2 regions of the Paenibacillus sp. RC73 genome follow, and region 1 is predicted to be linked to the other one. Evidence: riboswitches for the same ligand, from Rfam matches in the RefSeq annotation. Region 1 holds a riboswitch; the other holds the start of a gene.
What was found. Region 1 has a riboswitch for FMN ahead of ABH897_RS05815 (riboflavin synthase). Riboswitches for the same ligand answer to the same signal wherever they lie in the genome.
Positions count from the first base shown of each region.

Region 1 (3,421 bases):
CCATAAGCTGATTATGCTGGAATATGATAACGAGGGGTACATGAATACAGGCTCGCAGCAATCGTACTCGACTCCGGTCGGTCATATGACGAGCACGTCAGGCGTAGGCAAGATGCAAAAAGGGAAACAGGGCCACCACAAGGATACGGTGCAAATTATGGCAGCCTGCAACATTCCATATGCCTTCACCGCAGCCGAAAGCCATCCGCAGGATATGCTGCGTAAAGCGGCCAAGGCACAATGGTATGCGAATAACGTGGGGACGGCTTATGGTAAAATCCTGTGCGCCTGTCCGCTGAACTGGAAATCCGAGGATAGACTGGGTACCAGTATTGTGGGTGCCGCTGTGGAATCTTGTTTCTTTCCGCTGTATGAGATTGAGCAAGGCAGTACGACGATTACGTACAATCCGGAGGACAAGGGAAAACGGATTCCAGCCGCGGAATGGCTCAAATTAATGGGCAAAACAAAACATCTTCTTAAGGAGGAAGCCACGCTGGCTACCTTTGATCAGGAGATTGAACGCCGCTGGAATATTCTGAAAAAGAAACATGAAATTTCGGAGCTATAATCCAGTTTTTTTGAATAATACACTTTGAACATTGTTATAAGATGTTACGGTACCGGTTCGATCAAGATTCTTTGCGCTTGTTGCGCGAAGAATCTTTTTTGTCGTTTATGGGATGAAGCATAAAAAATCAGGTAATGATTTCCGATATAGGAGTGGAGGCCTACGTGAAACATGTTGAATTAGTGCTTTCTCTGAATTTTAAGATGCAATGAGGTGCAGGTATGATTAAGCTGAATACAGTTGAGATAATCGAAATTATAAAGAAGCAAATACCCAAGGTCATGAATATCACACCAGTGGAACTGAAATTTACGGATGACTTTGGACGGACATCGCTGGCAGCGACGGATCACAAATTCACGCTGACGAACCAGCATTATTCCGCCAAGGTGATGGATTGTGTGCTGGAGACGCAGGTGCGCCCCATTTTAATGTGCGAAATTATTTATTTTCTGAAATGTGAGTTTATCGACGGGCATGTTGATGTACGGCTGGATTACGATATATGCGCGGAGGGTGGCCGTGGACCAACCGCTTCAGCGGTCATTACGTTCGATCATGCTACGCAGCTCGGGATCGAAGAACTGGCCGATCTGATTGATCTGGCGCTTCACATGAATGATAAAACCTGGTTTGAAGAGCTTTCCAGCCAATATGTTAAAACAAAAGCAGGAGCGTCCACCATTAGATAACTTGCTTTTTTTAGAAGTCGGTGCTAATATACGTAACAAGTTTAATGCTAATTCAATTGAATAAGAGCAAGATCCTTCGGGGCGGGGTGCAATTCCCCACCGGCGGTGATGACGTGTCTGTAAATCGCTTTTGCGATGAACAGTGCGGCTTAGTCCGTGACCCGGATGCTGAACGATCAGCAGAAGGTGGACCTGGTGCAATTCCGGGACCGACAGTATAGTCTGGATGGGAGAAGGATACGAAGCGCATGTGCATGACGTGACATGTGCCGATTTTTAGCATACGTAATTGTACGTACGGCTTATTTCGTTGCAGATAGCATACGGAAGATTGCTTGTTCTTCAAGCTTTTTTTCGGAGGCTCTTCTGAGCGTATTTGGTTGTATGCTCATTCATGCTTTCTATTGGCAAACTTATCATTCATGTGGTCTCAAGATGTATATGGACTGCGCTTGTATAATGCAAATTCGACTCTCATCACCCCCATGACGGATATGATCCGGACTGGGGGTTTTTGCGCTTACGCCTGATGAATCAGGGATAAACTGAACTTTAGATGGAAAGGAGTGAAGGCATGTTTACCGGATTGGTCGAGGAAGTGGGACGGATTCAGCAGATTTCCAGAAGCGGAGAAGCGATGGTGCTGGGCATTACGGGTTCTGTGGTATTGGGCGATTTGAAAATAGGAGACAGTGTTTCCGTGAATGGTGTTTGTCTGACCGCAACACAGGTGGGTACTAAGGATTTTAAGGTAGATGTGATGCCGGAAACCTTTCGAAGCAGCAATCTGAAAGAATTGAAATCCGGTAGCCGGGTCAATCTGGAACGGGCTATGGCGGCGAATGGCAGGTTCGGAGGGCATATCGTACAGGGACATGTGGATGGAACGGGCACGATTCGTCGGGTGACATCAGACCAGAATGCGGTTGTATACGAAGTTGCACCTACAAATCAGGCAATATACAAATATATTCTTCTCAAAGGCTCGATTACACTCGACGGTATCAGCCTGACGGTTGCCCAGCGGACGGGAGATACCTTTGCCGTATCTATCATCCCCCATACTTTATCCGAGACGGCCTTGCAGGCCAAACGTGAGGGAGACACCGTCAATATTGAATGCGACATTTTAGGCAAATATGTGGAGCAGCTTTTGAACTACGGAGAATCATCGGTGACGGAGGGACCGGAAAAAGCTCCTATGAGTCTGGATTATTTGGCGAAACACGGCTTTGCTTGATGCCACAAGAAATAAGGAGGAAAGCGTAATGGAAAGCGGGAGTAGAGAGAGTCATTCAAATATAGCGGCTGACGAAGTGGAGTATGGTGTGTTGGAGCAGGAAATGGAAATTCGTCTGGATTCCATTGAAGAAGCGCTGGAGGAACTAAAGAACGGTAAAGTCGTGATCGTGGTGGATGATGAGCAACGGGAAAACGAAGGCGATTTTATCGCTCTGGCTGAAAAGGCGTCCCCCGAGGTCATTAATTTCATGATTACCGAAGGCCGCGGGTTGGTCTGTGTGCCGATTACAGGGCAAAGAGCAGAGGCACTGGAATTGCAGCCGATGGTGGAGCAGAATACAGATTTCCACGGCACAGCCTTTACGGTGTCGGTGGATCATAGAGAGACGACAACGGGGATTTCAGCAGCCGAGCGTTCATTGACCGTGCGTGCGCTGACCGATGAAGCAGCCACAGGAAGCGATTTCCGCAAGCCCGGTCACATGTTTCCGCTGATCGCCCGCGATGGGGGTGTTTTGCAGCGTGCGGGTCATACCGAGGCGGCTGTTGATCTGGCCCGGCTCTGCGGCTCCAAACCCGCCGGAGTCATTTGCGAAATTATAAAGGAAGATGGGTCCATGGCTCGGGTGCCTGATTTGGCAGTGATCGCCAAGCGTCATCATTTGAAGCTGATCAGTATTCAGGATTTGATTGATTATCGTCGTCGTTTGTCATTGAAAGTACAGTTTTGAAACTCATTATTTAAAAAAAGAGAGGTTGATTTATATGGCACGTTTTCTGGAAGGTAATCTCGTATCGGATGGTATGAAGTATGGTATTGTAGTGGGCAGATTTAATGAGTTTATTACAAGTAAGCTGTTAAGCGGGGCAATCGATGCACTTCAGCGACATGGAGCGCAGGAAGATGAGATTGATG
Region 1 is NZ_JBIYCV010000002.1:478,691-482,111, forward strand. It holds gene ABH897_RS05805 (thiamine pyrophosphate-dependent enzyme) at 1-571, shown strand, start outside; gene ABH897_RS05810 (IDEAL domain-containing protein) at 793-1,263, shown strand; FMN riboswitch at 1,332-1,505, shown strand; gene ABH897_RS05815 (riboflavin synthase) at 1,838-2,503, shown strand; gene ribB (3,4-dihydroxy-2-butanone-4-phosphate synthase) at 2,532-3,236, shown strand; gene ribH (6,7-dimethyl-8-ribityllumazine synthase) at 3,271-3,421, shown strand, end outside.

Region 2 (3,421 bases), on a different contig from region 1:
AAAGGCAGCTCCAGCACCCGCTACAACTGTACTGTTCGCATCAACCACAAACAGTCCGCCACGATTGCCGATCGTAACATCCTTCAAGCTTTGGCTTAGTCTATCCAGACTCAAGTTCATTGCTATAGCTCCTTGACCATCTGGTAAGTTTCTGGACAACGTGACCACTAAATTACCCGAGGAAGCACTGACTGACGGAGCACTAATGAATGTTTCATCGTTTAACTTCATCGCATTTGAATACCATGTTTTTTCACGGGGATCATAATCCGTTGATTCTTTCTTTGGTGAACGGACATATTCTCCTTTTGTATTACCGAGAAGTACCCCATCCAGCTCGGGATGAGCTTTCAGGATCACATCAAATTTAGCCTGAATTTCTTCTTCCTTGGAGTTCAGGGTATTGGATTGAACCTCAGTAGCTAATACATTTAAATCTTTTATTAAAGGTGATACATATTGATTAATGTTGCTGCGAAATAAAAACAGGTTGAAATCAATCGAGCTACCCATTTGCTGGCGAAGCTGTGTTTCGGCACTCTGATAGGAAAAGTACCCAATCAATATGCTGGGAATCAATAAGACAGCCAAAAAAGCTACAATTAATCTTGTTTTCATTAAATAAAACTGTCTGAGAAACCTGGTCCACCATGGCACTGTTTGTTTTGCTTTATTAGTCATAGTTCTTACTCCTCTGTGTCTGATAATTACTACATTGTTTTATTCGACAGAAACCGATGAATTTTATAGATGTAATCTATGGGAAAAGATAAATAGGTGCTTGTTTTGCACGTTTTTATCTAAAAATAGTTCTAAAGTATCATGTTATATATTAATACTTATACATAAAAAGCCAAATCGGAGATGCAAAAGCATCTTCTCGATTTGGCTTGGGTGAGGGATAAAATGGACATTGAACCTATTAGTTTTTTTGCTGACGAGAAATCATAAAGAGCGTAATCCAGATAAGCATAAAGCCAGTCAATTGCGCTACCGTAACGATCTGCTGGAAAGCGATCCAGTTAATTACAACACCGACCATCGGGAAGCTTAGTTCTGCCATCGTGGCATAAGACGCCTTGGTCGTACTGAGGCCCTTGTAATACAGTAACAGACTGAGAAGACCGGGGAGCAGCGCCTGCAACAACAGATTGATAATCACGGCTGCGCCCGCCCATGTGCCAGCAGGCATATTCCAGGGTGCATGCTCCACAGAGGTGAGAACGATCAGCAGAGGGAGAGCCACCATGAAGCGCAGGGAGGTCACCGTCTCATATTTCATCGAACGAAGCAAGTAGCTTCCCATCACTGTCGAACCGCCCCACAGGACCGCTGCTCCTAGTGCAAGCAGGCTGCCGACGTGGACGAAATCATTAACATGTCCAAAAGGGAGCGACCAGCCGAAGGTAAGAAGATACGTCCCAAACAGAGCCACGACAATTAATATTCCAAAATTACGCGGCAGCATTTCCTTCAATATAACGCGGGCCAGAATAATAGCGACCAACGGCTGAAGCTTTTGGAGCAGCAGCACAGCGTTAAGATCACCGTTGCTAAGTGCCATCGTGAAAATCACGCTGGCCAGAGCAGAACCGCCCCACGAGACGAACAAGATAGCCAAAATCTGACGAAGCCGTACCGCTTTAAGCTCCTCGCGATGCTTCCACAGCACTGGTGCCAGGGCGATAAAGAGCAGCACATGCTCCATCAGCACAATTTGTGTAGAGGTAAATGATTTGAGCAAAATAATGCGAAACAGCGGGTCCGCGCCCCACAAGGCCGCTCCAATCGCGACTAGCCAAAAACCGCTTTTCATGTGGGAGCTACGATCAAAACCTTTGGATGTTAGTACAGTTGATGATTGACTCATACTCAATTAGCTCCTTGCGAATACAGGACCGGTGGCATAAAAACCCCCGTCCATGGCGATAGGCCATGCAAGACGGGGGTTGATCAAATAAACTTGCCGCTTTATGCAAGTTAAGAAGTTGCTGCAAAACCAAGAATGCAGCATTCATCCACTTGACGGCATGTTCATGCTTCGATCTTCTTCCATCCGGACTTTACCGTCGGCTTTGGCATCTCACCAAATCAGTCCGTATCTTGTTGCCAGATACAGAGTCGCGGGCTTAGCTCCATGAGCCATACCGCCGGTTGGGAATCACACCCTACCCCGAAGATCCTTATTCCGTTTTTTAATTTCTCCTATAGGATATACCTGTTTTAGAATGAAGTCCAGTGAAAAATATGTGTACATCGAGCAAGGTTTTTCATATATTTCTTGAAAGCGTTTTACAAAATTACATATTACGAGGTAATATCGTTATACTCGATGCGGCGGATGGCCGCATAAGCTACGAGCATTCCCAGCACGGCAAAGCCGATCTGTACAAGTGCAATGGAGCTAAGCGTAGCGCCGTTATTATTCGAGAAAAGCAAGGCTACGATCAGGATCGAGCTCACAATGGTGGTAGGTATCGAGTATTTTCGCATCCCCATGTACAGCGGAACCAGCCCCATAAAGCTTGCTGCAACCGCATTGATCAGTGTCCGCACTGATTGCTGTCCCAGTATAGTGAGGCTAAGCTTATCCGGTACAATAACGACGAACTGATTTAATAGATGAAGGGCTGCCGTAATGATGATTTCCGATAAAATAATGGACAGGAACGTAAACAGCAACACGACCAAGAGTTTGGCGAACATCAGCTTTTTGCGGTCAATCGGGTACATGAACAAGATGTTAATCGACTTGGACTTAAATTCGCTCACAATAAAGCGGCACAGCAGGACGGAGGCAAAAATAATAAATGTGGCTCTGACCATATAGTCCAGGAGGTCCAAAAGCTCAGCGTACCCTGTAAATTCGGGCACTCCTTCACTTTGGCTGTCCAGCGCAATAATGATGAACAGGCCAAAAATACACGCGTTGGCGATCAACGCCGAACGGATATATCCCGCCAAATGAAACTTTTTCAGCTCCAGTTGCATCAGTTTAAGCATGGAGTTCACCTCCATGTAACAGCCGCACGAAGTAGTCTTCCAGTGTACTGTTTTTTTGGTGGATGGAATCCACCTCTACATCATTTAAAATGAGTGTTTTCGTAATTTGTTTCTGCGGTACACTTGTATCGTAAATGCGTATATTCTGATCATTCAGCACCCGGATATTCGTCAGATTCAGGTGATGGGAGAGGACGTAGGCTGCTTTTTTGCAGTCATTGGTCGTAAATTCGATGTATTCCGTATTGGTTTCCCGCACCTGTTCCATCGACACTTCCTCAATCAGTCGACCGTGATTAATCACACCCACCGTATCGGCAATTTGCTCGATTTCCACTAAAATGTGGCTGGACACAAGGATCGTCATGCCATATTCCTTGCACAGCATGTGGAACAATTGGCGGATTTCCTTGATCCC
Region 2 is NZ_JBIYCV010000004.1:350,987-354,407, forward strand. It holds gene ABH897_RS11640 (methyl-accepting chemotaxis protein) at 1-681, opposite strand, end outside; gene ABH897_RS11645 (DMT family transporter) at 923-1,870, opposite strand; FMN riboswitch at 2,041-2,185, opposite strand; gene ABH897_RS11650 (ABC transporter permease) at 2,308-3,003, opposite strand; gene ABH897_RS11655 (ABC transporter ATP-binding protein) at 2,996-3,421, opposite strand, start outside.
Region 2: linked by a shared signal. The riboswitch ahead of ABH897_RS11645 (DMT family transporter) and the one ahead of ABH897_RS05815 (riboflavin synthase) in region 1 are both predicted to bind FMN.